One region of the Fictibacillus sp. NRS-1165 genome, then DNA from elsewhere that is predicted to be linked to it. Evidence: riboswitches for the same ligand, from Rfam matches in the RefSeq annotation. Region 1 holds a riboswitch; each other region holds the start of a gene.
The links. Region 1 has a riboswitch for S-adenosylmethionine ahead of ABHN01_RS14135 (methionine ABC transporter ATP-binding protein). Riboswitches for the same ligand answer to the same signal wherever they lie in the genome.

Region 1 (10,546 bases):
TTCCGGGAGTATCCACAGGCCCTGAAGAAAAGAAAATGGGGATCAAATCTTCTTCTACACGAACACTTATTTTAGAAGATGTTCATGTGCCGAAAGAAAACCTTCTTGGTGAAGCAGGAAGAGGTCACATCATCGCGTTCAACATCCTGAACATCGGACGCTATAAATTGGCGATCGGCTGTGTCGGTGCGGCGAAGCGCGGAATCGAAGTTTCAGCGAAGTATGCAAACGAGCGTACACAGTTTAAACGCAAAATCAGCTCTTTTAGCCTGATTCAGGAAAAACTGGCAAACATGGCACTTCAAACATACGCATCAGAAAGCTCGGTTTACCGCACGGTCGGTTTGTTTGAATCCCGTCTTGGAAGCTTAAGTGATGAAGCACAGAAGGATGGCTTGCAAATCGGTAAAGCCATCGCGGAATACGCGATTGAGTGCTCCCTGAACAAGTTCTTCGCATCTGAAGTACTGGATTATGTTGCAGATGAAGCCGTGCAAATCCACGGAGGATACGGCTTTATGAGTGAATATGAAGTAGAGGGCATGTATCGTGATGCCCGAATTAACCGTATTTTTGAAGGAACAAATGAGATCAACCGCTTGCTCGTGCCAGGAACCCTCGTCCGTAAAGCAATGAAAGGCGAGCTTCCTCTCATCGAAAAAGCAACGGCTCTTCAAAATGAGCTCATGATGATGATGCCTCAAGAGGTGGGCACTGAACCGCTTGAGCAGGAGAAATACCTCATAAGCATGGCCAAAAAAGTCATCCTGATGGTAGCTGGACTCGCTGTTCAGAAGTTCGGGCCAAAGCTTGAAAACGAGCAGGAACTGCTCGCAAATGTAGCTGATATGATCAGTGAAGTGTACGCGATGGAATCTGTGGCTCTACGCACGGAAAAAGCGATCAACAGAACAAGCTTGGAAAGAAATACGCAAAAGCTGCTCATGACAGAAGTGTTCTGTCAGGAAGCCTTCAACCGCATCGAAGCCCATGCGAAGGAATCCATCATTGGAGTGGAAGAAGGAGACACGCTGCGAATGATGCTGTCTGCGCTCCGCAAGCTTACCCGTCACACACCGATCAACGTCATCAAGAAGAAACGTGAAATTGCAGCTGTGGTTTTGGAAGAAGAACGCTACGTCATTTAAATAATTTCTAATAATGCCTTATCTTTAAAAATACTCTCACTTTGGCTCCGGTTATTCACCGGAGCACTTTTTTGTATATTCAACGGTGCCAGGCACCGTTATTACACATGTGTCAAACTCCGGTGCCTGGCACCAAAAAACGTGATTAATTTCCCTTTACCTGGCTAGACTATTTTGTGATACTATGGAAGGGAAGGAGAGAAAAATGACATGAGTTTAACTTTTTATCAATACCCAAAATGTGGAACTTGCCAAAAGGCTAAAAAGTGGCTGGAGTCCCATGATGTTGAATTTGAATCCGTACATATCGTTGAAAATCCTCCTTCAAAAGAGGAAATTAAAGAGCTGGTAGACAAAAGCGGCCTTGAGATCAAAAAGTTCTTTAATACGAGCGGGATGAAGTACAGAGAGCTTGGTTTAAAAGACAAAGTAAAAACCGCTTCCGAAGATGAGCTGCTTGATTTTCTGGCTTCTGACGGCATGCTGCTAAAAAGGCCGATTACTACGGACGGAAACAAAGTAACTGTCGGATTTAACGAAGATACATATAAGCAAACATGGAGTAAGTGATGTTATTAGTTGCTTAACTATAATAAATTTAATATTATAGTTATTATAAATAACAAGAAAAAGCTGGAGGGATACAAATGAATTTTCCAAAAGAATTGCGTTATTCAGAAGAACACGAATGGGTAAAGGTTGAAGATGGAAATAAAGTAAGGATTGGTATTACTGACTTTGCACAGGATGAACTGGGCGATATCGTTTTTGTAGAGCTTCCAGAAGTTGGCGATGAAATTAAAGCGGACGAGCCTTTCGGCAGTGTTGAATCTGTTAAAACGGTTTCTGAGCTCTATGCTCCCATCTCTGGCAAGGTTGTTGAAATCAACGAAGATCTTGATGACAGCCCTGAGCTTGTAAACGAGTCTGCGTATGAAAAAGCGTGGATGATCGTTGTTGAGGCATCTGATCTTTCTGAGACTGAAAACCTCATGACTGCTGAACAATATGAAGAAATGACAAAAGAAGACTAAATCCTTCTTCCAAAAAGTTTAATGAGCCCGCTTCTTTCCGGAGACAATAGTAACATCTTCAATGGGAGGAAGTGAGTTTATTGGATTCAAAAAACTCAGGATCTAAATCTGACATTACGTCCAAAGTGTACGGGAAAATGGATATGGGGTATTTGTCTCTGTTCCATGATAACCAAAGAATAGGCCGCGTCATCTTTTCTGACCAGGGGAATCAGTATGAAATGGATGAAGGCTTTGAATTTGATGCTGACAAAATTTATAAAAAAGAAAACAGTTCAGCAGAATATCCCAATAGTTATGTTCAGGGTTGCGATGAGGGCTGGTGTTAATTTCGAAAGCGCTAATGCCATGACTGGTCTTAAGCATTGAAGCTGCACAAGGAAACAAGGACAAGCCCATAGGCTTGTCCTTGTTTGGTTATTTATTAATCATCGCTACGGCTGTTACCGCCTTTTTTACCGATCTCTCTGTAAAAATCTTTATCATGACTTTCTGAAGTAGCTTCTCCGCCCTTTTTACCGATCTCTTGGTAAAAATCTTTATCATGGCTCTCAGCCGTGGCTTCTCCGCCCTTTTTCCCTATATCTTGATAGAAGTCCTTATCATGGCTCTCAGCCGTGGCTTCTCCGCCTTTTTTACCGATTTCTTGATAAAATTCCTGATCGTGGTTCTCAGAAGTTGCGTTACCGCCTTTTTTGCCGATTTCCTGATAAAAATCTTTACCATGAGTTTTTGATGTCTTTTCTCCGCCCATGCGTCCTGCTTCTTCTCTGCTCATTCCGTCTCGGTTATTATTATTAGCCATTTCAAATTCCTCCTCTTAATGCTAGATAGTATTTGCCAACAGCCTTTTGCTTTGTGCTGCTGAACTTAGAGAAACAATATCCCCTTTTTAAAATCATTAAACGGCTTTAAGTGAAGATAGTAAGAATTTCCTTACTAACTTGCTCTCTTGTAGTAAGATATTCAGACCTGGCGGGTAAATGGTAAGTCGATTTATTAACATTCCAAAGAGGATTCTAATAAAATAAAGGGTATTATAGTAAGTAAGGGAAAATATCAATCGCTTTAATACTTGTTCTTTAGAAGATATAGGAGAGATGATTGATGAATAACAACTTGGATAAAGTGATTATAGTAGAAGGAAAATCAGACAAAGATAAGCTGATTTCTATCCTTAATGAACCCGTTGAGATCATCTGTACAAATGGAACGATGGGGCTGTCACGGCTTGAAGAACTGGCCATTGAAATTGAGAACAGAGATGTATATATTTTGGTTGATGCAGATGAGGCAGGAGCAAAATTAAGAAAAATGCTTCAGAGGGAGCTTCCGAATGCAGAGCATCTTTATATTCATAAAATGTACCGTGAAGTAGCAAAAACACCGCTCATGTATCTCGCTAATATATTGCTTGGGGCGCGTTTCACAGTAAATAAAGAATGTTTAGGATAAGGATCTATATGACGGCGAGAAATCCTCTTTCTTAGATGCAAGGCATGTCTTATCCATTGAAAGGTATAGAGGATTTCTTGACTTTGTTCAGTTGACAAGATCCACTGAATCCGGGATATTCAAATACACAGGGGACCAACAGAGCTTAATAACATTTGCAACTGGAGAGGGATATGAAGGATTTAACAAACATAGAGATTCGTGATTTTATTGAGGGTTCAACAGAGGAGCCGGCTGCTCTATACATACAGACACCGCTGTGCGGCACATGTAAAATGGGAAGGCGGATGCTGGATATTACATTGGAAGCGATAAGCCAGTCACAAGATGCTGAACCTAAAATCGGAGCCTGCAACTTAAATGCAATGCCAGAGCTTGCTGAAAAGTACAGCATCACAAGTGTTCCTTGCCTCCTTTTTTTAAATCGGGGGATCGCTGTCAAGAAGATTTATGCCATGCAATCAGTTGATTTTTTGTATAAAAACTTAAAAAAGTACCTTTAAAAGACACGATTTGTGTCTTTTTTTATTTTTAAGGGGGTTTTTTAAGATGTAATAGATGGATTATGTGGTAAAATCAAGTGGAAATGTGTAATAAATTTTACATACTGACTCAGGTGCAGCAGAATAAAACGACATCTCCAAACAGCAGTGATAGCAAGCAAGTCACCGCTTCCAAACGATTTATAGGTAAAGACTGTAAAACTTTTCCTTTTCAGGCGCATGACAAAAACATTACAATTGTTATGAGTCCTGTAACATTGTTATACAACTGTATCCTACAAACCTGCGAATCAATGGTATAAATGTATAGGAGAGCTTGAAACATGTTTGCTCCTGTCGACTTTTGGCAATATATCATTCATTTTGTCCAAAAGTACAAAACAACCTGGATTTAAGAGGTGAAACTATGTCTACTGCATTTGTACCAGCTATTCGCAACAATACACCAATAATTAACATTGAAGATAAAGTATTAAAAATTCAAAGAGGGAATGATTCCTTAAGAAACGAGCTGATCGAAGCTTATCAGCCGTTCATTAAGAAAGTGACTTCAAAGGTATGCAGTCAATATATAGATCGTACGATGGACGAATTTAGTGTAGGTCTCTACGCGTTTAATGAAGCCATTGATCAATATCAAGAAGGTCAGGGAAGCCGTTTTCTTTCTTTTGCCGACATGGTCATACGCCGAAGAGTGATTGACTATATAAGAAAAGAAGTCAGGCAGAACCGACTCATCTACTTGCAGCCGGATGAAGAGGATGAAGAAGGCCGTCTCGAAGACAGCTATGCAGAACAGAAAGCTGCCATGGAGCATTACGAAGAAAAAATCCAGGCAGAAAACCGCGTTTATGAAATCGAAGAATACCAAAAACTGCTGAAGGAATTCAGCTTGAACTTTAAAGTGTTGAGCAAACACTGCCCGAAGCACGTTGATGCAAGGGAAAATGCAAAAGAAATCGCTCGTTTGTTAGTAGAAAACCAAGAAATGGCTGAATTTTTATTGGAGAAAAAACAACTTCCTATAAAAGATTTATTAAGTATGGTTTCCTGCAGTCGTAAAACAATAGAGAGAAATCGAAAATATATAATAGCGGTATCGCTAATATATCTAGGGGACTTTAAAGCGTTAAAGTCTTATATTCAGCCTTAAATAAGGGGAAGTTAAACGGTTGTAATTATTCGTGGGGAACGTACGTCTTAATTCGTAAAGCAAAAAAGCAATAAATCCCATGATGGTTATGATACGAAGCAGATCCTTCGCCTAGCAGGAGGGATATGTGGGATGAAAAATGGTGTTTTAATGGAAGTAAAGAAAGGAAAAGCCGTTTTATTAACGAAAGATGGCTGTTTCATTACCGTAAGAGTACCACGCGGAGAACATCCGGTGGTAGGTATGGAATACAGTATTTCAAGGTTTACAAAAAGCAGGGTACGACGATTGCTCTTTCCTTCTCTTTCACTTACTATAGGAGCATTGCTTATATATGTTTTATTTTCAGGAGTCTATCCACTGGGCCGCAACGACAATACTGTTGCGGCTTATGTGAGTTTTGATGTAAATCCGAGTCTTGAAACGGGAGTTAACCATGATTTGCAAGTCATAAAAGTTAAAGCCTACAATGCGGAAGGCAAAAAAATTCTCCAATCATTAAATCACAAAAAAAACGTAAGCCTCTCCCAGTTCGCCTCATCTTTGCTGAATGCCTATGAAAGCAAGGGATATTTAACAGAAAACCCGGATGTAATGATTGGTACCACGATTGTGGACGCCGAAAATGATAAACTTTCATCTTCATTGGATGAAGCGGTTTCATCCATAAAACGAAATGCCGCGGTCTTTAATACGAAAGCGGCTATCATGGTAAAAAGTATTAACACGGAAAAACGGAAAGTCGCCCAAAAGAACGGGGTATCTTCCGGTAAATATATGATGTACCTGGATGCGAAAAGAAAAGATAAGAATATATCTCTTCATCAAGTGAAGAACATGTCATATACCGAACTAAAGGAAAAGATCGAACCTGATCGCAAGCTTCCGAAAAAAGAAATAAACCATAAAAAGAAAATCTCAGAAAAAATGATAAGACACCCAAGAACTATTGAAACGATAACCATTAAGACAAGCTCTTTGCAGGGCACCTCATCTAAGGAGATTGTATCCAGACCGGAAGACCGACAGGCAGAAAATAACCGAGTTACTGGATCGGAAAATCAGAAGGTCCGAAAAATGGAACAGGGGAAAGGTTCAAAAGCGGTTAAGCGTCATTCCTCAAAGACTATACAGAAACCAAAACCTAATCATAAACAGCCAGCAGATTACACGCGGCACGGAAAAAATACCAAGATGAAAACTGTTCCAAAACACCCTGATGCTTCTGAAAAGATAAAACATGAGAACCACGATAAGAAATGGGGCAATAATGAAGAAACACCAAAGGCAACCCCGTACAGGCACCATGAAAAAAAGGCCTGGAAAAAAGCAAAACCAAAAAAATTAAAAGTACATGAAAAAGCAAGCTAATAATCGACAGGGCGTATGTAATCTGTCGAAGGAAAATTCAAGGAAGACATCCTCCTCCTCCAGAACATTTACCTATAGATGTTTTTTAAGAGGGGGATGTTTATGGATTGGATTCAATGGCAGGAAAGGGTTCAAAATACAGCCTTTCTTCAGCCGCTCATTGGAATGGGAATTCCTCATGTAAAGGCTGAAGCAGAATGTATATATTTTTCCTTTACAAGTAAAAGCAGCGGTTCTAAAAAAACATTGATGATATCGGGCAGCCGGGGTGAACTTCAAGAGATGCTTGACGGCCATTATCGGCTTAGCGATTTAATCAAGCAAAAGAAAGTGACCTTTTCGGGTACGTACAGAGAACAGCTGAAACTGGAATCTCTCCTCTTTTTATGCAAAAAGAATTCCTAAGTCAAAAGAAACGGGTCTTTCTATCTAAAATTTATGAACAATGGATTGACACTCCCCAATGGGTAATGTTAAAATTCGAAACGTGTAAAGAAAAGCGAACTAAATAGCGATTAACAAAATTCGTTCTTATCGCGAGTGGTGGAGGGACTGGCCCTGTGAAACCCGGCAACCGTTAAGCATTACCTGCTTAAAAAGGTGCCAAATCCTGCAAAGCAGCCTGCTTTGGGAGATGAGTGACGGTGCATATATAAATGATTATGCCCTTCTGCTCATGACCTGCAGAAGGGCATTCTTTATTTTAAGAAAGTGAGGGATACAGTCTCTTGATAACATTAGACGCAGTTAAAAAGATTTTCCAGACGAAAGACGGAGCGGTAAACGCGGTTGACCATGTTGACCTTTCCATAGAACAAGGAGAAATTTTCGGGATTATTGGATACAGCGGGGCAGGGAAAAGTACGTTGATCCGTATGCTCAACATGCTGGAAAGACCGACGAGCGGAGATGTTACTGTAGCCGGAAAAAATCTTTCCCAGCTCAGTAACAGGGAGCTGCGGAAAGCTCGTCAGGAAATCAGCATGATCTTTCAGCACTTCAATTTACTTTGGTCCAGAACGGTAAAGGAAAATATTGCTTTTCCACTGGAGATTGCAGGTGTACCAAAAGAGGAGCGCCAAAAACGAGTCGATGAACTGATTAAGCTTGTCGGACTCGAAGGGCGTGGTGAATCGTATCCGTCCCAATTGAGTGGAGGACAAAAGCAAAGAGTGGGGATCGCTCGTGCTTTGGCGAACAATCCTAAAGTTCTTCTGTGTGATGAGGCGACTTCGGCTTTGGACCCGAAAACAACGGACAGCATCCTTAACCTATTGGTTGAGATTAATCAAAAACTGGATTTGACCATCGTTCTTATTACACATGAGATGCATGTGATCCGAAAAATCTGTCATCGTGTAGCGGTTATGGAAGATGGCAGGATTGTGGAACAGGGTCCGGTTCTCGATGTTTTCAGACATCCGAAAGAGTTCATTACGAAAGATTTTGTCAAGCAAATAACGGAGCCGGAAGAAACAACGGATATGATCAAACAGCTGGCCTCTGAAAAGCCGCAAAGCAAGATTGTTCAGCTTACTTTTGTTGGCGGAAGTGCGGAGCAGCCTGTTATCACTGAGGTGATCCGAAAATTTGATGTTCATGTGAATATCCTTCAGGGCAAGGTATCCCAAACGCAGAACGGACCGTATGGAACCTTGTTCATTCAACTGGAAGGTGCCGATCAAGAGGTCGATGAAGCGGTAACCTATATGAATGGGCAGAAAGTAGAAGTGGAGGTGATCTCATATGAATAATCTTTTTCCGAACGTGGATTGGGCGCAAATGTGGGCCTCTACCGGAGAAACGCTATACATGACAGCAATCGCTGTCCTCGCCACTTTTATTATCGGTCTTTTCTTAGGGTTGGCATTATTTTTAACGGGTAAAGGGAACCTATGGGAGAACAAGTTTTTTAACTTTGTCATTGCAGCAATCGTAAACATCTTTCGATCCATACCGTTTATCATTCTCATCATTTTATTGATTCCGCTAACCCTTTTCTTAGTAGGATCTATGCTTGGAGCGAATGCGGCACTTCCTGCTTTGATCATCGGCGCTGCACCGTTTTACGCCAGGATGGTCGAGATTGCACTTCGGGAGGTTGATAAGGGAGTCATCGAAGCGGCAAAATCGATGGGTTCCAGCAACAGTCAAATCATTTTTAAAGTTTTGATTCCTGAAAGTCTCCCCGCACTGATTTCCGGTATTACGGTCACGTCCATCGCGCTTGTCGGCTATACAGCAATGGCGGGAGTAGTTGGAGCGGGAGGGCTCGGAAATCTGGCATTCCTTGAAGGATTCCAGCGTACGCAAAATGATGTAACGTTTGTCGCTACTGTGATCATCCTAATCATTGTATTTATCATCCAGTTGATTGGGGATAATGTAACTCGTACCATTGATAAACGTTAAGGTCTATATTACACAACCAGGAGGAGCAACATGAAAAAAATTATCGCAATCGTCCTTATGCTTGCACTGACAGCAGCACTTGCTGCCTGTGGGGCAAACGGAGGAAAAGAGAAGAAACTTGCTGACGATAAAATCGTTGTGGGAGCATCCAATGTCCCTCATGCTGAAATTCTTGAAGCGGCCAAGCCTTTAATGAAGAAAAAAGGAATTGATCTTGAAATCAAAACGTTCCAGGATTATGTACTGCCTAACAAAGCGCTTGCGAACAATGAGATTGATGCTAACTACTTCCAGCACGTTCCATATTTGAAATCTCAAATGAAGGAAAACAAAAATTATAAGTTTGAAAATGCCGGTGGTATCCATCTCGAACCAATCGGCGTTTATTCTAAAAAGTACAAATCATTAAAAGAGCTTCCAGATGGCGCAACCATCATCATGAGTAACTCTGTTGCAGATCATGGACGTATGTTAACCCTTCTTGAACACGAAGGCCTGATCAAACTGAAAGCAAGTAAAGGCTACAATTCCAAAATCAAGGATATTGCAAAAAATCCTAAGCATTTAAAATTTAAAGCAGACATAGAGGCGGGCCTTCTTCCAAAAGCGTATCAAAAGGGAGAGGGAGACGCTGTCCTGATCAATACGAACTATGCGATCGACGCTGGGTTGAACCCTCAAAAGGATTCAATTGCCATTGAAAGCGCCGATTCACCATTTGTAAATATTATTGCTGTACGTAAAGGTGACAAAAACGCTAAAACAGTAAAAACGCTCGTTGAAGTGCTCCATTCTAAAGAGATCAAAGACTTTATCAATCAGAAATATAAAGGTGCCGTTGTACCGGTAAACAAATAAATTATTTCAATGAGGACAGCCTTTGGGCTGTTCTTTTTTTTGTCCATTAGTAATATTTGTAAGATGATTTATAAATTCGTTGTGGGGGGATGGATGATGGAAGTGCAGCAGCCGGCTGGTTTTTGGATCAGGCTAGGAGCCTGTATACTGGATGGACTTATTATCGGTATTATTTTAGCGTTCATCGGATTTTTATTTACTGGAGACTTTATATCAGAAGATCCGGGTGGCGATTGGTTTACGAATGTTGTGAGTTTTCTTTATGCGCTTTTGCTGCCAATCTTCTGGAGTGGTTATGTGATTGGCAAAAGAATCTGTGGCATTCGGATTGTAAAGGCAGATGGCAGCAAGCTTGGGTTTGGGGCGATGGTCATGAGGGTGTTGATCGGGGGCCTTATTTACGGGCTCACGCTAGGCATTGCATTGATTGTCAGTGCCTTTATGGTCGGTATACGAAAAGACAAAAGGGGCATTCATGATTTGATCGCAGGGACGTATGTTACCCACCTTCCCCCTCAAAAGGAAGGGTAAAGATAAAAATAAGACGGCTGCTGCCGTCTTATTTTAATGTGATCGATGTGATTTCGGGACGGCAGAAGAAACGGAAGGGGA
Region 2 (10,546 bases), on a different contig from region 1:
TTGCAAAGGCCTGTGAACTCAAGATCAGTTAAATTAACAAGGTGCAGCTGTTCCTTCGTGATCGATGCAACAAAGTTTTTTGGGCGGTGCCATTCTCTTAAAGACGCTTCTGCCATGTTCATCCCTCCATCAAAATGTTTGCTGCTCACTCCTTCTCCAGAGCCTTCTCAACAAACCGGTTCTCTATCACTTTTGATGTATTGAGCTTTTTGTTGATGCCTCCGACTTTATACAGAAAATCAGCCTGATGCTGATGGGCTTTTGCGAACTCCTCTGTTGTCGGAGATAGGATTAAATCCGATCGCTTTAAGACCGTGCGGACAATTTCCGGATCCAGTTTCTCACGTTTGGCAATTTCATTTGTTACTTTATCCGGATGATGGATAAATTCTTGTCTGACTTTTTCATACGTTTTTAAGAAGACGACCGTTAAGTCAGGATGCTCCTTCGTAAACTGTGTTCTAGCCACGAGAAAGCTTGGCGCATTGATATTTAAGTTCTCTCCATCAGCGAGGGATTTTGCCCCTGTTTGATAGAGTGCAGTGGTTGCGTAAGGCTCCCAGGTCGACCAGGCATCAATGGAGCCGTTATCGAGGGCTGGCCTTGCTTCATCAGGCTGCAGCTGTACAATTTTTATATCTTTGTCGGTCAGACCTGCTTTTTCAAGAGCCATGTAGAGGAAATTGTAAGCACTGCTTCCTTTAGCCACGGCTATTTTTTTACCTTTTAAGTCCTTCAAATTTTTGATGCTGCTGCCCTTAGGAATGATGATGGAATTTCCTTTTTTTCCGTTGGTTGTCACCGCAATCGCTTTAAAGTCCACATCACCAGACTGCCCGGCAATAAGAGGCGTACCCCCAGTGGCACCGAAGTCCAGTCTTCCAGATGCCAGTGCCTCAAAGTGAGGAGGACCGCTTGAAAATTCGTTCCATTTTACTTTTACGCCTTCTTTCTCAAACGCTTTTTCAAAGTATTCCTTTTCACGGGCATAAGGCAGAACGCCGGTACTTCCCTGGACTCCGATATTGACCCTAACGTCACCTTTCTGCTCAGCGTTCGTGCTTTGTTCACTGCAGCCGGAAAGCAAAGCCATCAATAAAATCAATAGGAATACACCTGGCATGATTTTTCTCTTCGTTAATTGTGTCATCTGTTTTCTCCTCTCCTTATATGCAATCTACTACTAAACTTTTAATGTATATAGACCTGTGTTAGCCTCTGGCCTTTGAAGCTGGAAGTGAACCCTTAATGTATCTCCTTCATACTTTGTCCGGAATAACCCTCTGTGCTGTAATAGCGGAATAACATGATCGATGAAGTCGTCCGATCCCTCACTCAAGAGCTGAGGCATAATATTAAAGCCATCTGCTCCTTCGTTCTTAAACCATTTTTCAAGTTCATCGGCGATCTGCTCTGGAGCACCTGCGATGGTATAGTGCCCTCTCCCGCCGGCAAGACGAAGCAGAAGTTCCCTGATGGTCAAGTTCTCCCGTTGTGCCAGCTCCTGAATCAGCGGAGTCCGGATGCGGTGTCCGTCCGTTAACGGAAGCTCTGGAAGTGGTCCACCAGCGGATAAGCAGTACAATCGTAGCCTGTTCTGCTTTTTGTGCAAGTTTTTTAAAATAATTAAAATTCCAGTGTTTGATCCACGGTTGAGCTAGGATGCCCTCCACGAAGCTTCGTGGTGGCCCATTCCTGCCAAAAAGAGATTAAGATGGAGCTGCCTTTTGTTTTGAGCCATACCGAACACCTCCTTTTATGATTTTTCACCCGATAAAGCTGTCGCGCCATTTCAGAAGCCGTTTCTCAAAATAGCGGACCAGTGAATCGGATGCTTTACCGAACACCGCAAAAATGATAATTCCAACAAAAACAACCGACGTTTGAGAAAATTGCCGCGCATCCATAATAAGGTATCCGATGCCTTCACTTGATCCCATCAATTCGGCGGCGACCAAAGCCAGCCAGGCCGCTCCCAACGAAAGGCGCAGACCAAGAAGAATATTCGGCAATGCAGCCGGCAGAATGAGATTTGTAATCTGTTTCCATTTGCTGAACTCAAGGATCTTTGCTACATCAAACAGCTTAGAGTCCACCCCGCGGATCCCCAGGAACGCATTCACATATAGCGGGAAGAATGCCGATTTTGAAATCAGCAATATTTTTGAGAGTTCACCAAATCCGAACCAGAGTATGAACAATGGGATCACAGCCAGCGATGGAATGGTCCGCAGCATCTGTAAGGTCGGATCCAGGGTTTGCTCTGTTTTACTTGAAAATCCAACAACAAGCCCAGCCAAAAGCCCAAGCCCCCCTCCCAGCAGAAATCCTGTAATCGCCCGCAACAGACTGATCTTAAAATGGGTAAATAACTCTCCCGTGCGGATGAGATCTTTAAATGCAATGAAAATTTCACTCGGCCGAGGCAGCAAGGTGGCTGAAATCAGTCCATAGGCACCTGCAACCTCCCAGATGACAAGAATAAAAAACGGCAGTGCTAATCCTCTCACCCAATGGGAAAGGGGTGTTTTTTTTCGGTTTTTTGTTTTTACGGCGGACTCTTTTCTTCTCTGTTTTCGATCCAAGTTGGTTGTCGTTAATACTCCAGTCTGATCGCTCATCCTTTCATCTCCTTTGCTTCGTTTTTTATTGGACAGCTTCTGATTGTTCGTTTACTTCTACTTTTTCAAATTCACTCAATACCCGCTGCCGTATTTTTTGGAAGGCGGAATCCGTTTTTCGCCGGGGATGCGGCAGTTCGATCGGTATTACCTCCCGAATCGTGCCCGGCCGGGGATTCATAATAACAACTCGGCTGGCAAGATAGATCGCTTCATCAATATCATGTGTAACAAAGATCATCGTTGTCCGGTTCTTTTCCCAGATATCGAGGAGCACCTCCTGCATATGTGACCGTGTAAAGGCATCCAGGGCTCCAAATGGCTCATCTAAGAGGAGAACCTTAGGATTTCTAAGCAGGGCCCTTGCGATCGATACCCTTTGTGCCATTCCTCCTGACAGCTCTTTTGGATAAGCATTTTCAAATCCTTCCAATCGGACAAGCTTGATCAGTTCGCTTACTTTTTCTTTTGTTTCTTTTTCTTTCAAAGGCAAGTTTGCCGCAATATTTTTTTCAACAGTCAGCCACGGAAATAATCTTGGTTCCTGAAAAATAAATCCTTTATCGATGCTCGGCCCGGATACTTTTTGATTATCAAGCATCACAGCACCCTCATGCCTTGTATCCAAACCAGCAATTATCTTTAGCAGCGTGCTTTTTCCGCAGCCGCTCGGGCCGATCACCGTGATAAATTCACCTTTGTTCAGACTGAGATCTATACGTTCCAGTGCTTTCATCACGCTTTTCCCCGTTTGGAAACTTCGATCCAGTTTTCTAATTTGCAGTAAAGTCATTACCAATCTCCCTTTCTTCTTTACGATTCGGCAAAAGAAAAACAACCGGAAACCTCCTTATTTTAGGAAAGCCTCCGGTCGTCCGGTCGACGCAATATTTGAATGGCCGTGCTGCGAATAAAATTCCCCCTTTCAAATGAAAAAAGGTTCATGTACGAAAGAAAACCAAAGACCATGTCTGCAAATTTCAAGACACGGCCTTTGGTTTACCAATCAGCTGTACGATATTTTTTTACTCTTAAATAAAAAACCTCCCCTTACCTGTCATGGACGTGTAAGGGGAAGTGTATTGCATGTTCTTCCTTTCTTATCGTCCAAGCTGCTGCTTGTTGGATTTGGCACAGTTCTCTGAAAGAGTCCGCTGCCGAGGTTTCATGGGGCCAATTCCCTCCACCTCTCTTAATAAGAAAAAATTATGTAGGTTTAAATCATATAAACCCCATCGGATTAATTGTTATTAAAACAGGTATAGAATACAAAGTCAATAACATTTTTGAAAAATCTAAAAACAGCCGGGTCGCCGATACATTTTCAACCTTCTTACATAAAACGATTCAGCCTTCAACATACTAATTGTTGGGAGGTTGTTCGTTATGTTGCTTTCTTGGTTAACCGGTATATTGCTGGCTGTCCAGCCCCTCAATATACCAGACAGCATATCTTTAGTACATGAAGGGCAAACCATTGCGATCGTTGATCGAAAAGACTTCATGATCCCGCTGCCGGGTACGCCCGTTATCGACGGCGAGAAACTTGACTTGTTTACGGCAAAATTGGAGGGGCAGATCTACCGTCCGCCTCTAAACGCAAGGATCAATGAATCGGGAGGAATCACTTCTGAAAAAAAAGGATCCATGCTCTATAAAAAAGCGTTTAAAGAACGATTTTATATGAGTTTTTTCAGTAAGGGGCCTGTAAAACTTGAAATTCCTCAATTACCGGTCCATCCAAGAGTGGACAGCGAGCTTCTTGGAAATATTCGCACGAACCAACTTGCTCATTATGTTACCTATTTCAACCGTTCCAACGAATCCAGGAGCCATAATATTTCACTTGCTGCAAAAGCCATTGACAACCATGTCGTATTTCCTGGAGAAACCTTTTCCTTTAATGGTGTTGTAGGCAGACGAACATCGGATAAGGGGTACATGCGTGCTCCTGTTATCGTGCGGGGGGAGCTTTCGGAAGGAGTCGGCGGTGGAATTTGCCAAGTGTCCTCTACCCTTTTCAATGCAGTTGACCGGGCAGGACTTCATATCGTTCAGCGTTTTTCACACAGCAGGCTTGTCCCTTATGTACCGAAAGGGCGAGATGCGACCGTAAGCTGGTATGGCCCGGACTTCCGTTTTCAGAACCGTTTCAACCAGCCGATTCTTATACGAGCGAAAGCGTACGGAGGGAGCATGATGGTGATGATTTCGTCTTCTGACGTCATTCACGTGCCTCCAAAAAAAAGCACTAATATGCGGTAGGGAAGTAATTGTGTCAACATTGTTAACCATTGAGCAAACCCATTCCCATTTCATAATGGCGGTGTTAGAATAAACGAGGATTTGATCATCTTGGAGAGAAGTGATGACATGAAAAGTCTTCCGTTTTTCTATATGCTGTTCCTAATTAATGGATTGCTGCTTGCCGGTGGATTAGTCAGCCCGACTTACCTTGTTGTTGCCCGCTGGAGCATGGTTTTCTTTAATATCACAGCACTTGCTGCTCTCGTCTATTTCAAAGAACAAAGCAAGAGAAAAAGATGGAGCAAAGTTTCACCACGGGGCCGTGTATTATGGTGGGGAGCTTTCTTGTTCAATATCGTTTCTGCAGCAAATGAAGTGCTGCATTCAGGACTGTTTCAATAATTGGAAATTACAGCTCAGCATAATGCTGAGTTTTTTTATTTTTTCGGGTGAATTTGGATGTTTGTCCTAAAGCGAATCAGGCAAAAGAATGGAGAGCATGATAAGCACAAAAGGGAGTTGGCGAGTTGTTTGGTTTTACAGAGATATGGAAATTTTTCTTATCATTTTTTTTCATTCTGCCTGCCGTAACATTATTGCATGAATCCGGACATTACTTTTTCGCCAGAATCTTTGGAGAAAGGTCAGAATTCATGTCGGTACAGGAAATGTCATCAACAAGGTCGGCGCACTTCGTATCCGTAACCTTTTCTTTTACCAATTCACGTACTTTTCGTTTTAATACGTGTTCTTTTCCCTCATGCCTATGGAACAGGCGAACGGATACCCGAGTGATGGACTAGCGGCGCTTAATGCGATCAAAGGAATCAGTCTGGAAAATCAAAACTAAACAGCCCGCCTGCATGCAGACGAGCTGTTATTTATGTTCAAAATACTTATAAAATACGTCAGTATACGCTTTTGCTTCACACCCGTTTTTCTCAAACACCCGCTGCATTTTTTGGTTGGCCAGGTGCGTACTTCCGATATAATATTCCGCCCCCATCTCCTTTAAGAACGACAAAGATTGGCCATGCATTTTCGTTCCGCTCCCTTTAAACCGTTCTTGCGGAAGCACTCCGAAATAAAACAATCTGCCTTCATTTGAAGTACCTGGTTCAATATGAGGAATGGAGATCCCTTTTGGGCCCTTATTATCATAAAACACCCGGCAGGAATATTCCCATCCGCTGCCAAGTTCCTTTTTTACGGACTGTAAGTGTTGTTCCATCGTAAGTGATGAAGGAGTATTGTCCGAAAGCAGCATGCATTCCCTCCATATTTCGATGAACTCGGCTTCAGTCAGGGTTTCATCTTTCAAAGAGAGCCATTGAAACATAGAGGTTTGGTCTGTTAATCCGCTTAGATTCCGATATACATCTACCTTGGAAGAGTAATAAACAAATCCCCTGCGGATTAATTCATTTGCAAGGTTCTCATAATTTCTGCCATCCCGTAATAGTACAGCCTGAATCCGCTGAAGGCTCTGCTTCTTGGCTCTCAGTAAAATTTTTGACAGCCCCTGCTTCCACTCTTCGGGCTTAAGCCTGGGATCTGCCTGTTCAATTATGATATACTCAGGGCTTCCATCTAAAATTTTCATACCGGGTAAATATGGATTACACATAAAGGAACGCCTTTCCCCTTTGTAAACACTTCAAAGTTTCCGCGTTTCGTTCGTACCATCTTCGTTTCCCATTGTCTCATCCTTGCACCACCCTCCACATAATTATCTGGCCTTCCATTCAACATATACTCCATTTGATTTTTATTTCCTTGTCCAATATAAAAACAGCCGCCCGTGAGCGGCTGTTTCTCAGTGTGATTGTTTCGCAGGATCAGGGCTCCATCGCAGCAATTGGCCGGCGTGTGTGAGCCCCCCGCCGAATCCATACAGCAAAAGGATGTCCCCATCGTTCAGCTTTCCTTTTTTTATAGCCAGATCCATCGCTAGCGGAATAGAAACCGAGGAAGTATTTCCGCAGAACTCCACGCTGGTGAGCATTTTTTCTTCCGGAAACCCTGCTTTTTCACAAATCGACTCAATCATTCTCAAGTTAGCGCTATGAGGTACAAACCAATCCACATCATCCAGCTTCATGGCCGCTTGATCTATAAGTTTATGAATACCCTCAGGAATGGTGCGGACTGCCCATTTGTAGACTTCTCTCCCATTCTGGACCATCTTATCTGTCTTCTCCATCTCCCACCCCTTCATGCTGGTGGAAAAATTCGTTCGGTACACATGTCTTCCTCCATCTCCGTTCGTCCCATAATGGGCAGAAAGAAAACTGTGATGTTCCTCATCTCTTTCAATCAAAACAGCTGCGGCTCCATCACCAAAAAGGATGCAAGTAGATCGGTCCGTATAGTCTGTTGCTTTTGTCAGCGTTTCGGCTGCTACAACTAAAATTTTGTTATGGAGGCCGGAGGTGATCAAACTGTTTGCCATATGAAGGCCATATGTAAATCCAGCACAGGTAGCATTAAAATCGTAGGCGAGGGTATGAGGAATACCGAAAAAGTCTTGAATTTGGCAGGCTACACTTGGAAAAACAAAGTCAGGTGTGGTTGTAGAAACAAGTATGGCATCAACATCATCAAGTCCCTTGCTGTAGCGTTCGGTTAATTCTTGAACAGCCTTTATAGCCAATGTGGAGGCAAACTCATGCTCTCCTGCCACTCTTCTTTCCTTCATGCCGGTACGCTGTACAATCCATTCGTCGCTAGTATCGACGAGCTTCTGCAGATCTTCGTTTGTCAGGACTTTCTCCGGTACATACGTGCCGATCGCTGTCAGCCGTGCTTTTGATTTCATATTCAACCCCCCAAAAAATTATAGGTTAGTGTTATTACTAGGTACTAATTTATCAATAAGTTTACCACGAATCCCCAGGAAATCAATTAGTTTTCCCTGATAAATATTTTGTCGAACGATTAATATTCACTAAAGAGTTGTTTAGCACTAAAATAAATTTTAACGATAAATTATATTAAAATAGGGTAGGAGGAATTTTATGGAAAGCAGTTCGGCTCATGAAGTAAGGGTGAAAAAGAAGACATCGTTCGGAGAAATTTTTGCCAACCGGCAGTTTATATTTTTATGGATCGCAAGCATTTTTACGGGGCTGTCTTTTTCTGTCTATTTAATTTCAGAAACCTGGTTTGTCATTCGGGCTCTTGAAGCCCCAGCAAAACTGGGAATCATTATGATGCTCACCACTATTCCCCGCGTACTGCTCATGTCGATCGGCGGAGTTCTCGCTGATCGGATGAAGCGTTCTCATGTTATCTTCATTTCCAATCTGACAAGAGGCCTGCTCGTTCTAGGCCTAGTGCTTTTGATCATGAATGACAGCATGAACCTTTTTTTCCTTGGTTTATTTGCATTATGTTTTGGTGTTCTTGATGCTTTTTACTGGCCGGCTAATCAATCCATGCTTCCCGCCATCGTTGAAAAGGAGCATATCGTACGCTCCAACTCTCTCATGCAGACCACCAATCAGCTTTCTCTTTTAATTGGCCCAGTCATCGCCGGCTTTATCATTAAGTTTGGCTCATTTAGCGGTGTTTTCGGCTTTACTTCTTTCCTGCTGATCTGCAGCAGCATTCTTATCTCGCAGATCCGCTATCCTCAACAGCAACCCGAAAAAAAGAAAAAAAGAGAATCAGCATTCCAGCAATTAAAGGAAGGGGTTGTCTACGTCAAAAGCGTGCCCTACCTGCTCATCACGATGGCTACTTCTATTTTTGTCAACCTCCTCTTGGTTGGTCCACTGAACATCGGATTGCCCTTAATGGTAGACCAATATCTAAAAGGAGATGTTTTGTCGTTAAGCTATCTGGAAAGCTCGCTTGCAGGCGGCATGGTTGCTGGAGCTTTGCTGACTGGGGCATTGAACATAAAAAGAAAACGTCCGGTCATCAGCCTTTCTCTGATCGCCTTTCTATCCGTCTTTAATATTTTTTTAAGCCAAATGACCGCCCTTTGGCATGGAATCTTGCTTCTCTCGATGGCTGGCGTATGCTTATCGATTTCCAATATTATTTCTCCCTCACTAGTTCAGGAGATGACGGATACACACATGATGGGCAGGGTGCAAAGCCTGATGGCTACAGCTTCTATGGGTTTTGTCCCACTCTCCTTTGCTTTTGTATCCTCTTTGCTTTCCGTAGGAATTCCGATTGACAGGATTATCCTTGTTTCGAGCTTGGCCCTCACTATATTTGTGGGTGTTGTTCTTTGGAGAAGCAAAGTAATCCGATCGCTGGATTAATGACACAAATGAGCATCACGTTCCCCCTTAATAATGTGGTATTCTGTTTAGTAAAGATAATGTTTAGGTGGGATGCCACGTGGCTCAATGGAAAACACAATCGATTGATTTAATGAAGATCTTCTCAGATCCCAGACGAATCAGGATTCTTCACCTCGCTTCCGAGCAGCCCGTAACGGTAAAACAGCTCGCCGGTGAACTGAACGAGCACCCTTCCAGGCTGTATTATCACGTGAAAAAGCTGCAAGACGCAGATCTTCTGGAAGTGGCGAAAACAAAACAGCTGGGTAATCTTGTGGAGAAATATTATCAAACCGTTAACATGGAAGGTGTGCTGTATAGAGGTGATCTCCAGGCACAGGCCGAACAGCCGGAAGTCGCACTTTCACTTACCTATCAATTAATCGAACCAGCGTTAAAGCTGTATGAAAAATCGCTAGCGAAGGTGAGAGAAGAAAAAGAGCTGGGGATTGAACTGAGTGAGCTCCCCTATCATGTAACGATCAATTCCTCGAGCGACCGCATGACAGCAAAAGAATGGCAGGAATCCTTTCCTCCCATCATGAAGGCATTGGGAAAAAAAGAGAAAAAAGATTTCGACTGGCCGGAACGCCCTGGAAAAAAGCTCTTGTCCGAAGAAGAAGCTAACAAAGTCGGCACGTATCAATATGTCTTGATCAGTTATCGGATTGAAGATGCCGAGGAGCTTGGAATCGTGACAGGGAACGAAGAGGAGAAATAAAAAGAGCTGCCACCCGCATTCGCAGGAGGCAGCTCTTTAAAGCCGTATTTAATTACTATCAAGCCTGTGAAGTCAATGGAGGCTTCGCGTTGCAGGGCCATTCCACTCCTTGTTTCGTCTGTAAAAGAGAACATTGCCATCGGCGCAAGGAACAGACTGATCACCATTGGAGTTAAGTTCCATAGTTGTATTGTAATCCCAATTAGTCTTGCTCCCTTATCTCCTTCAGCCATGAGTAATTACTAAAATAAACTCTATCCATATCGCGATAGAGTTTATTAGTCTTTTTTGTTTTTATCTTTAATAATAGCTGGTTTAAATAGACCGGCGCCATCTCCATAGTATTCCGGAACATCTTGCGGCAAATACAAATCTCCAAGCTTCACATCGCTTTCAATCGCTTCTTTTTCAGAAGAAAACGGTACAACAACCTGTACATGTACTTTTAGATGAACATATACCTCAATATACGTATTGTTAATGCCAATATTTTTTGTCTTCGTTTTAAGCTCAGAATCTACATTACCCACTATGCTCATTTCGACCGGAATGGGCGGACCAACATCGGACAGCAAAGAATTATTAAACGCAGCACCTAGAGGGATCTGATAGACTACTGAATTTAGACGGTTGCCGAACCTGTCTTTTTTGGTATGCTG
Region 3 (10,546 bases), on a different contig from region 1:
ATGGGAGCGGTATGCGGACACTCCGGTCAGGTTAATCCCTTCTTTTTTAGCGGCAGCAAACATGTCTTCAAGTGCGTCTGCTGCAGCTTTGCGCATCATTCGTTTTTCAATCTTTTCACTGAAAATAAATGCCACGTCAGGATATACTAGATCAGACGGCTTATAGTTCTCAGGAAGTTTAGAACGTTTGTTTACAAGTACCGGTATGCTTTCAGGATGGGCCACAACAGAAACGCTGTCGTCATTCTTTTGAGCAGGCGGCTTAGACTTCTTGTTTTCATCCGCTGAAGGCTCGCTTGGTTCATTCTTTTTCTTCTCCTGATCTTTTTTCGGTTCAGGATCCTGGCTTACATTTCCGTTGCTTTTCTTAGTATCATCATTCTTTTTGTTTTCATCTGTCTTATTTTTTTGAGTCTCACTATTCTTTTTGTCAGCCTCATGTTTTTCCGTTTTGTGAGACGGCTTTTCATTAGCGGTTTTATCATTATTGGAGCAGCCGGCAAATAGAGCAAGGCTTAAGGCTATAGCAGCTCCTGAAACAAATTTTGTTTTCATATGTAAAACTTCCTTTCAAAATTGCTTTGGTAGTCCGACTTCTAATTATAACTGAAGTTTCCCTGTGAAACAAAGGCTGAAACTGAACATTATATGAAAATATCTTAGTACAATGAACAAATACGTTAAACATTCATAAAATAAACTATTAAAAAATTTATATAAATAGGTTTCAGGCTTGTTGATGCCGGGAATATATTTAAAAAACTGGTAAGGAGGGATGCACAATGGATATGAATCAAATTGAGCAGCCTAATACAAAGCCAATGACCCAGTCCGTTCCGAAGCAGCCGCTATTGCAGGCAGCAGGAACATTAAAAAAACCAGATGAAGATCGAAAACCTGAGTATGAATTAACGTTTTTGAATCCAAACTGATTTTCTAGGAGATTGTGCACATGGTGAATTAAAAAGCCTGGACTCACAGGAATGGAGTTCAGGCTATTTAATTTGTTTTCATCCTTTAAGCTCTGGTTCTCAAATGAAACACGAGGTACGATGGATATATATTCCATGTTTTGGAGGCGAGGGCATGAAAATAGAAGAGATTATCGACACACAAGAAGAGTTCGAGAAACTGCGTTCTCTATGTGGTAAACCAAGCATACGGGCTGCGAACAAAGTCATCCCACAGATTGACAAGCATTGCCGGGATTTTATTTCAATGTCCCCATTTTTAGCTTTGGGACATCTGATTCGGAAGGCAGATGTGATGTTTCACCAAGGGGAGACGCCCCAGGATTCGTAACAGTGCTGGATGATCACTACTTATTTATCCCGGAACGTCCCGGCAACAAAAGAATGGATTCTGCTAAAAATATTCTAACAAACCCACGGGTTGGTCTGTTATTTATGATTCCCGGCCTCGGGGAAACGCTGAGAGTGAACGGAACAGCGATAATCTGCCGTGACAAGGTGCTCTTGGAGTTAAATGCTGTCAATGGAAAACTGCCGTTGTTTGGGATTCTGGTGAAGGCGGAGGAATGCTACTTGCATTGTGCCAAAGCGTTTATCCGATCCGGGCTCTGGAGTCCGGAATCATGGATGCCGCAAGAATCACTGCCTTCTGCAGCTGCAATGATGGCCGCTCACATGAACATTCCAAATATGAGTGCAGAACAGGTAGAGAGCTTGCAGGAAGGGTACAGAGACCGCCTTTATTAGCACGGTGCCCTGACAACGATGGGAGGAATAAGCCATGAATGAAAACGATGAGATTAGAAGACAACTGCTTGAAGCGGTTGGCGGGTTAAGCGATGACCAGTTAAATGAACCGGAGGAAAAGGGCAGATGGTCGATCATGCAGACGATGCATCACTTATATCTCATGGAAAGGTCCATAGCGATCATCATTTCAAACCGCTTAAAAAGCAAAATCTCGATGCCTGCTGAACAAAAACCAATTGATTTGACCGTGGACCGAAGCAGGAAAGTGGATGCTCCTGTTTTTGTTGTTCCAGCAAAACGGTACCTGACACTTGAAAAAATAAAAGAAAAGCTGGAAGAATCACGTAAAGAGCTGAAAAAGGTTGAGAACAGTGCCAATACAGACGCTTTAGAACAAAAGTCCTATCCGCACCCGGTATTCGGCCCAATGTCATTGAAGCAATGGATCCCTTTCGTTGGTTACCATGAAAAAAGACATTTGGCTCAAATCGAGGAAATTAAGGAAAAGATTCTTTCGCGTCAATTGAACTCGCTGTAGATTTCCGAGTTGACTTATCGGAATATATGTCTTAGAATTTTACTCATACACAATCAAAAGGTTGCTGATCAGAAAACTGAAGGCACCGCGGTGCAGGTTCTTCCATATGCACCACGGTGCTTTTTGCGGTTCTTTTCCGGTAAGGAATAATGGAGGTATGTTATGTCATTCAGCTACATCAGCCATCTGGAATGTCCAAAATGCGCAAATATTTATGCGCATCATGAGCTTAATCAATTGTGCGAGTGCGGTTCACCTCTTCTAGTAAACTATTGCTTAGATGAGCTGAAAAAGGATAATGAAATCATCGATAAAGAAAGGAATGACCTTTGGAGGTACCATAAACTTCTCCCGGTTACTGATCCTGACCATGTGGTGACACTCGGAGAGGGAATGACACCTCTATTGCCAATGCCGGTTCTTGGTAAAAAGCTCGGGATTGCCAACCTGTTGATGAAGGATGAGGGAATGATACCTACCGGATCCTTTAAAGCAAGAGGATCAGCGGTAGGCGTTTCAAAAGCCAAGGAGCTTGGTGTCACGCAGCTCGCAATGCCGACCAATGGAAATGCAGGGGCAGCCTGGTCGCTCTATTCAGCAAGAGCAGGCATTAAACCGTTCATAGTCATGCCGTTGGATGCTCCTGCAATCACGAGAAAAGAAGTTGCGATTTCCGGTGCAGAGCTTATTCTTGTAGATGGCCTGATCAGTGATGCAGGTAAGATTGTTGCTTCACTAGTGAAAGAAGAAGACTTCTATGATGCATCGACGTTAAAAGAGCCTTACCGGGTAGAGGGTAAGAAAACGATGGGCTATGAAATTCTTGAGCAGACAGAAAGCCATCCACCAGATGTTATTTTGTATCCGACTGGTGGAGGAGTCGGGCTGATCGGGATCTATAAGGCATTAAAGGAGTTCAGGGAACTGGGCCTCTTTAAAGGAGCGCAATTGCCACGTCTAGTCGCTGTTCAGGCAGAGGGATGCGCGCCGATCGTAAAAGCTTGGGAAGAAAACAAGAATGAATCGGAGTTCTGGGAAAATTCCAAGACAGCTGCATTTGGGATCAATGTCCCGAAAGCAATTGGAGATTTTCTCGTCCTTGAAGCGATTTATGAAACGGAGGGATGTGCTGTTGCTGTTTCTGAAGAGGAGATCAGTCAGGCACAGCGCCAAATCGCAGAACTCGAAGGAAGTTTTATTTGTCCAGAGGGGGCAGCAGTTTTTGCAGCAGCAAAAACACTGAGGGAAAAAGGCTGGATCAAGGCAGATGAAAAGGTGATTTGCCTAAATACAGGACAAGGGATCAAGTACCCGGATTCGGTCACTGTTCAACCACCAGTCCTGCAGCCTGGAGAAGTTATGCCAAAAGAGTGAATGTTTAGTCTTGACTTTAGAATGGAAACTCATATAATGATAAAACAAGAGAATAAAAATTACCTTATATTTCTTATTTAGAGAGGTGGAGGGATCTGGCCCTTTGAAGCCTCGGCAGCGGGCTCTTTATGAGCACTGTGCCAATTCCACAAGCAATCGGCTTGAATGATAAGAAGAGTGTGATTTAATTTGATGGCGATTCAACCTCTTCTTGTGCGTATTTGCTTCCGCAAGAAGAGGTTTTTATTTGTTTATAAAACCGACTAATTCACTATGAAATATAAGGATTTGCTGATTGGTCAACCAATGGCGCTTCGTCATAAAAATGGCGGCGTTTATTTTTTTGTTTCCAGCTCTTGTTAGTCAATGCTTTAACAAAGAGGAGGGATTTTTATGGTAAATCAATTAAGGAAAGCCGTGGAAACGAAAAGGAATCAGCTGATTCATCAACTGATCACCATGGACGTTTATCAGAAAGATGAGCGTCACTTATTTCAGCTGACACTTACCGACCTGGAAGAGGAGTATGAAAAGGCAGCGGGCGGGAAGAATTTCCTGCCACGGGCTAAAAAACATTATTGGAGAATTCTTGCTTTATTCGAGCCTGTTCCTCTTTTATTCTGAAATCTGTGCATCGGTCTTCGCAGCAGCAGGGCAGCTGAAAGAAAAATAACGGGGAAAAGCAGCAGATGGTATAGATCAGAAAGTACAACCTCTTTAATAATCCCCCCGGTTGCTTCACGCAATAAACTGACTCCATAAGTAAAGGGCATATACGGATTAAGTTTTTGAAAGAAGGAAGAGGTCATTGTCACAGGAAATGTTCCGCCTGAACTTGAAAACTGCAGAACGAGAAAAATAACCGCGAGGCCTTTTCCGACATTTCCAAAGATGGATACAAGTGTATAAGTGAGAATGACAAAGACGACGCTCAGAAAAATGGTAAACAAAACAAACCAAATCTTATCGACAATGTAAGCATGTATAATATACAGATCACCTAGAGATACAACAAGGCCCTGAAGCATGCCGATCGAGGCAAAGGTAAGAAGCCTTCCAAAATTAAAAAGAAAGCGGGGAAACTTTGCCTTCACGGGGTACTTCACCTACTCTGAGGGAAGAGATGAGCAGCATCCCTCCTACCCACAGTGCCAGCAAGGTATAAAAAGGTGTCATCGCTGAGCCGTAATTGGGAATCGGAAAAATCTTCTTCTCCTTCAAGGTGATCGGAGATGCCAGAAAATCACTTTCCTTTTGAGCATCGTTTTTTAAGGCTTTAATGATATCTCTAAGATTGTTGTTCCGTTCAAAATCTCTGATTTTGTCAGCGGTACGGGTGATCGATCTCTTCATGGCAGGCATATCTTTTTTTGCAAACAGTGCTGCCCGGTGGACCGATCGTTCAAGCTTTGGCAGCTGTGTATCCAGTAATACAGCTGTTTTTTGGAGGTCATGCTTAGCTGCTGGCCAATCGTTTCGTATAAACTCCGCTGCGTATTTAATGTTCTGTTCGAGTGCCGGCCAGTCAGGCTGGGCAGTTGAAAACAGATTGTGCAGGGGGTTCAAATAGGATGCAGTACGTTCTGTAAGAATCCCTTTGTTTTGGCGAATCATATTCTCGAGATCCTGAAGGTGCCTTTTCATCGCTTGCAGTTCGGCAGGCTCAAAAGATACCTCTGGATTGGTTTTATTTGCAGCATTGCCCATTGCAATGGCTTCATCTATTGCAGACTTAAGATCAATAAGTGATTGTTCGAGATTTGCTGCTATATCATCTGCAGACTCCAATTTTGCCAAATTGTCCTGAAGAGGAGCGAGTTGATCTAACACGCGCTTCATTTGCGGAAGTTTTTCTTCCGTTTGCAGGATAACATCACCAAGCCTGTCGATCGTCGGGATGCTCATTTGAAGTTTTTTCTTCATTTTTGCTCGTTTATCTAATTCATTCATCTTTTGGTCAAGAAAGATAAGCTGTTCTCCCATTTGATTGAACTTGGAAAACTCCTTTTCAAGAGAGAATATCTTTGTTCAAAGCTGAGTATGGTTGGCAATTCTTTTTCAAGTGTAATTCCAGCTTCGTTAAATTTTTTAAATATGGTGTTTCCTACGCTCTTCGTAAAGTTGTCGCTAACCTGATTGATAATGGTTGAGACTCCTGACTGTGTAATTTTAGGGGAGACCGCGTTGATTTTTTCATTGACTGTATATATGATTTCAGGCTTCTCAGGGTCTTTGCTCGCAATGCTTGAAATCTTACGCGAAAAGTCGGGAGGTATGTAAAGGCTGGTGTAATATTTTCCGTTGAGGACCCCTTCACGGGCCGTTTTATTATCTACGAAAGTCCAGCCTAATTTATCGTTGTGCCTTAAATTTTTAACGACTTGCCTGCCTAAATTGATGGGCTGGTCCTGCAGCATAGCACCTGTATCTTCATTTACGATGGCAATTTTTATGCCTGACGTGTTTTCGTAAGGATCCCACATGGCCTTGATATTTACCCAGGCATAAACAGAAGGCAGCACAATTAACCCAAAGTCAGCAGGGCTGCAGTGGGGATAGTCAATATGTCCTTCCAATCCAAACGGTATACCTGAAACATATTTTTCATCATCCATATATCCTTTTCTAAGCAATGAATTTATGATAGCAATCAAACGTTTTTGCATAGTCTTTGTTTGAAAAAGAAGTTTATGTAAAGGCGCTTTTCATGTGAGAAAGCATTGGACACAACCTGCGAGGATATGGTGTACTAATATAGGAATCTTATGTAATGGAGGATTATGAGATTGAACAAACAGATGGCTGCTGAAATTCTTTCTGATCTCCGTAGTGGAGATCTTAGTGAATACGTCGTTATAAAAGAAGAATTTTTTGTTTTTCGTGAAGTCCTTGTTAAGCAAGAGGACAAGAAATCGTTCCGCGGATTCATCGTCCCGGGAGGCGGGGGAAACGTAAAATATCTTTATCAGCCGGGCTGGACAGCGTAATTGGTGCGAGCTAGGTCTTCAAAGTTCTGGATTCTGACAAAAAAAGACCGGTTCCCTTCTTTGGGGAACCGGTCTTTTTTATTTTATGATGATCACTGGGCATTCAGCGGTATGGGCAACCTGATGACTGACACTTCCTAGGAATGCTTCTTTTATAATGCCTTTTTCTGTGTTTCCCATAACGATGGCATCGTAATGGTGTTCTTTTGCGTATGAAGTGATGATTTGAGAAGGCTCCCCGCTAACGGCATGAGATTCAAAAGGAATGCCTGATTCAGAGAGATAATGAACGGCAGGCTGCAGCAGTTCCTTGTCCTCTTCTTCGAGTAATTCATCCAAATCAATATTAAGGGGAGGTTCCTGTAAAGGAACGTTTTTGTTTACATGCAGCATCGTTACAATTTCAGCGTCCATATGTTGGGCAAGTTCCACACCGTGCTGAAGCGCGTGAACAGAAGGAGCGGAACCATCAAATGCAATTAAGATTTTATTGTACATTGTGGTGACCTTCCTTTCCTTTAATGAGAAATGGAGTCGACATGGATAAGGTGTTTACGGCCCAAAGCAACAACAAGCATGGCGAATAAAACAAAGATTGCCCCGGTTACAAACGGAACATGCGAAGAATAGGTTTCAGCCAGCTTATTCGCAAGCCATGGTCCAATAGCACCACCGATGAAACGAACAAAGCTGTATGCGGCTGATGCGGTCGCACGCTCAACAGGGGCTACCTGCATGACTGCAGTTGTGATCAACGTATTATTCGTGCCAAGGAAAAGGCCGGCAACGATAACGGCAACAATAACTACTGTACTTGATTCCGTCCAAATTCCCATAGCGAGAAGGGTCAGTGCGAAAAAGATGAGCATTGCACACATCGATTTTACTGTGCCGAATCTTGCTTGAATTTTTGGTGCAACAAATACGGACGTGATGGCTAAACAAAGACCCCATCCGAGAAAGACGTAGCCAAGGCCGTGTTCGTCTAAATCCATCACAAATGGCGAATAGGCCATAAGCGTAAAGAAACCAATATTGTAAAGGAAAGCGGTGAGACCGAGTCGAAGAAGCCCAGGATATTTCAAGGCTCTGATCGGATCGAGTACAGAACTCTTAGCTTTCGGTTTCGGAACATGAGGCATTTTCAGCAACAAGGCAAAGAATGCGATGACCATCAATACGCTGACTCCATAAAAAGGGCCACGCCATGAAATGGATCCAAGCTCACCGCCGAGTAAAGGTCCAACAGATATCCCTAATCCAATGGCTGCCTCATATAAAATAATAGCTTTTGCAGTTCCTCCGATGGACAAGCCAACGATGGCAGATAATGCGGTAGCGATGAACAATGAATTTCCTAAACCCCATCCGCCTCGGAAACCAACGATTTGTGAAATTTCGTTCGAAGAACCTGCCAATGCAGAAAAAACAATAATGAATAAGATACCGGACAACAAGGTCCACTTGATGCCTACACGGCTGGAGACCACACCGGTAATGAGCATTGCAACACCGGTAATTAAATTGTAGCTGGAAAATAATAATGAAACCTGGCTCGGAGTAGCGTTAAGCTGATGAGCAATAGCAGGCAGGATAGGATCGACAAGACCTAATCCCATAAATGAAATAATGGTGGCAAAGAAGATGACCCAGATCACAAGCGGCTGTTTGCCTGGCTGTTCCTGGATACTCAAAGCTTCTTGTTTCATACCTAAAACCCCTTTTTCTGAAAAATATAATAAAAAATAAAGTAACCGCACTGTTCTACCCAAAAAATTATAATACAAGTTAACCTTGACGTCAACGTAAACATTTCCTTTTTTATTTCTTTTTGTGGTATTTTTATATAGAGTGATTTATCTGTATTTGTACTTTAAATGGCAAAGGAGCAAGAACAATGAATGGGCTTAAAATAGATGAAGTAGCGAAACAGAGCGGGTTAACGAAGCGCACCATCCGTTATTATGAACAAATCGGCCTGCTTTCTTCGCCTCCTCGAAGTGAGGGTGGAATAAGGCTTTATTCAAAGGAACATGTGGAGTTCTTAAAGAAGATCACCAATGCAAAAGAAGTGATGGGCTTTTCCCTATCAGAGCTCCAGGAATTTATTACACTCAGTGACACCTTGGAAGCTCAAAGACACGATTACAGACAGTTCAAAGGAACGAGCCAGCAAAAAGAAAAGCTGGAGAAAGTGTATATGACGGTAGAGGAGCAGTTAAAGCTGTTAGAACAAAAAAAGAAAAAAATTATAAAGGTAGAGGAAGATTTGATGAATCTCAGGGACCGGGCAAAAGCCGCTCTGATCCGATTTGAACAGGAAAATAGTTAAAAGCAGGCAGAAAGCCTGCTTTATTGCATACTATAAAAAAATTACTGGTACTGCTTAATGACGTTTCCCTCTGCTGGGATTGGATGCTCCTTGAGCATTTTTGCAAAATGAATCAGGTTGTATGACATCATTTGGGCGTGCTGCAATGTAAATTCGTTTTCATACCCTTTGGCATCGATATAAGATGGGCCTGGTCCGGCTTCTCCTACCCAATACGTATCGACATTTGGAGGAACAGTAAAACCGATATGAGATAATGCATACACCACTGACCGGCTTACTTGCTTGGCATCGTCTTCGTTCCCTGTTACAACGACACCGCCGACTTTGTTGTAGAAGATATACTGTCCTTTGTCGTTCGTATCGATGCTCGCGCCATAAAGCCTCTCAATCAGAACAGTCGTCAGGCTGCTCTGCTGACCGAGCCAGATCGGGGAACCAATGATTAAAATGTCGGCTTTCTTTATTTTTTCAAATATAATCGGCCATTCATCCTTATTGCTGATAGCATCTCCAGTTACTCCGTATTCAATGTTATAGTCTGCAAGGGTAACAACCTCTGTTACAATTTCTTCTCTATCAAAAATTTTAACCGATTCATCAATGAGCGCTCGCGTGTTAGACGTCCGATTGCTTTTGTTGAGTGTACAGTTAATGATCAGTGCTTGAATGGACATGTTTTGATCTACTCTCCTTCTGTGCATTCCTATTTGAAACTGTACCCTTTTGATCCATCTGAAAACGTAAAAAAGCCTCGACGGCTTCTGGATCACAGAAACCGCCGGGCTTTTAATGTTTTATCAGTTCACTCCAACATTCATCCACGCTGTTTTTACTGCTGTGTATTCCGCGCCAGTGCTGCCATACAGGTCTGCAGTTGCGCTTAATAATGCAGCACGTGCTCCGCTGAAGTTTGTTGTCGGGGTCATATAGCGAGTAAGTGCTCGCCCTTGGTTTTATGATGGCACAGCACTGGTTCATTGGTATTGGGAAAAACAGAGCAGGTTACCGTGAATTTCAGATTGAAGTTTACACTTGTTTTCCCAAGTGTAAAGACAGAAAAAAAGGAGTATAATTTTGTGTCGTTTTTGTGTCTAAAAATAAAAAAAGCGAGAAAATTGTATTTCAAAACGATTACAATTCCCGTTTGGGGTGTGATGTAAACCTGAAAAATGTTATAATTTTAAGAATTAATAAAAAAATATTTGAGGCTATTCACCTTTTACTAGCTCCCTCTCATAATGGAAAGGGGATTGATGTTGATGAATCCATCAAAAATTCAGGACATGCTGCTTGATCTAAAAACAAAGCAATATGTTGAATCAGAAGTGACCCATACGTTAAGCCAAAATAGTGTCCCGCTGATCTCCATAAGCTACAGTAAATCCGACAATGTTTTTAAAATAAAATATCCCGACAACCATGAGATAGAGTTATACGCTAAGATCGAGTCGGCCATGGACGCTATCACCTCAGAGTTGAAAAGACATAAATGAACACCGCGATTGCGGTGTTTTTCTTTTGTTTACTCATTCCTATGGTTAAAGGGTATCTCTACTTTTGTACTATAAGGTATGATATAATCACAGGAAAA

Region 2: linked by a shared signal. The riboswitch ahead of ABHN01_RS02775 (ABC transporter ATP-binding protein) and the one ahead of ABHN01_RS14135 (methionine ABC transporter ATP-binding protein) in region 1 are both predicted to bind S-adenosylmethionine.
Region 3: linked by a shared signal. The riboswitch ahead of ABHN01_RS23500 (Fur-regulated basic protein FbpA) and the one ahead of ABHN01_RS14135 (methionine ABC transporter ATP-binding protein) in region 1 are both predicted to bind S-adenosylmethionine.

The regions. Positions count from the first base shown of each region.
Region 1 is NZ_JBDPNU010000028.1:26,787-37,332, forward strand. Features, by position in the region: gene ABHN01_RS14085 (acyl-CoA dehydrogenase family protein) at 1-1,148, shown strand, start outside; gene ABHN01_RS14090 (arsenate reductase family protein) at 1,359-1,718, shown strand; gene gcvH (glycine cleavage system protein GcvH) at 1,796-2,182, shown strand; gene ABHN01_RS14100 (YusG family protein) at 2,263-2,511, shown strand; gene ABHN01_RS14105 (KGG domain-containing protein) at 2,607-2,987, opposite strand; gene ABHN01_RS14110 (toprim domain-containing protein) at 3,290-3,637, shown strand; gene ABHN01_RS14115 (thioredoxin family protein) at 3,811-4,140, shown strand; gene sigI (RNA polymerase sigma-I factor) at 4,547-5,293, shown strand; gene ABHN01_RS14125 (anti-sigma factor domain-containing protein) at 5,426-6,664, shown strand; gene ABHN01_RS14130 (hypothetical protein) at 6,767-7,069, shown strand; SAM riboswitch class I at 7,193-7,305, shown strand; gene ABHN01_RS14135 (methionine ABC transporter ATP-binding protein) at 7,393-8,418, shown strand; gene ABHN01_RS14140 (methionine ABC transporter permease) at 8,411-9,076, shown strand; gene ABHN01_RS14145 (MetQ/NlpA family ABC transporter substrate-binding protein) at 9,107-9,934, shown strand; gene ABHN01_RS14150 (RDD family protein) at 10,031-10,465, shown strand; gene ABHN01_RS14155 (metallophosphoesterase) at 10,494-10,546, opposite strand, start outside.
Region 2 is NZ_JBDPNU010000009.1:1,259-11,804, reverse strand. Features, by position in the region: gene ABHN01_RS02795 (hypothetical protein) at 1-116, opposite strand, end outside; gene ABHN01_RS02790 (aliphatic sulfonate ABC transporter substrate-binding protein) at 146-1,150, opposite strand; gene ABHN01_RS02785 (hypothetical protein) at 1,184-1,585, opposite strand; gene ABHN01_RS02780 (ABC transporter permease) at 1,767-2,621, opposite strand; gene ABHN01_RS02775 (ABC transporter ATP-binding protein) at 2,647-3,414, opposite strand; SAM riboswitch class I at 3,719-3,823, opposite strand; gene ABHN01_RS02770 (VanW family protein) at 4,008-4,886, shown strand; gene ABHN01_RS02765 (hypothetical protein) at 4,977-5,270, shown strand; gene ABHN01_RS02760 (GNAT family N-acetyltransferase) at 5,746-6,495, opposite strand; gene ABHN01_RS02755 (ketoacyl-ACP synthase III) at 6,685-7,686, opposite strand; gene ABHN01_RS02750 (MFS transporter) at 7,886-9,145, shown strand; gene ABHN01_RS02745 (helix-turn-helix domain-containing protein) at 9,225-9,887, shown strand; gene yunB (sporulation protein YunB) at 10,166-10,546, opposite strand, start outside.
Region 3 is NZ_JBDPNU010000079.1:12,090-22,635, reverse strand. Features, by position in the region: gene ABHN01_RS23525 (D-alanyl-D-alanine carboxypeptidase family protein) at 1-555, opposite strand, end outside; gene ABHN01_RS23520 (hypothetical protein) at 783-932, shown strand; partial or broken gene ABHN01_RS23515 (pyridoxamine 5'-phosphate oxidase family protein) at 1,087-1,718, shown strand; gene ABHN01_RS23510 (DinB family protein) at 1,753-2,259, shown strand; gene ABHN01_RS23505 (threonine synthase) at 2,422-3,633, shown strand; SAM riboswitch class I at 3,704-3,808, shown strand; gene ABHN01_RS23500 (Fur-regulated basic protein FbpA) at 4,027-4,257, shown strand; gene ABHN01_RS23495 (YhgE/Pip family protein) at 4,209-4,727, opposite strand; gene ABHN01_RS23490 (hypothetical protein) at 4,696-5,616, opposite strand; gene ABHN01_RS23485 (YhgE/Pip domain-containing protein) at 5,580-6,248, opposite strand; gene ABHN01_RS23480 (hypothetical protein) at 6,420-6,620, shown strand; gene ABHN01_RS23475 (universal stress protein) at 6,699-7,118, opposite strand; gene ABHN01_RS23470 (MFS transporter) at 7,139-8,329, opposite strand; gene ABHN01_RS23465 (MerR family transcriptional regulator) at 8,518-8,952, shown strand; gene ABHN01_RS23460 (flavodoxin family protein) at 8,994-9,629, opposite strand; partial or broken gene ABHN01_RS23455 (M4 family metallopeptidase) at 9,753-9,887, opposite strand; gene ABHN01_RS23450 (hypothetical protein) at 10,043-10,249, shown strand; gene ABHN01_RS23445 (hypothetical protein) at 10,215-10,448, shown strand.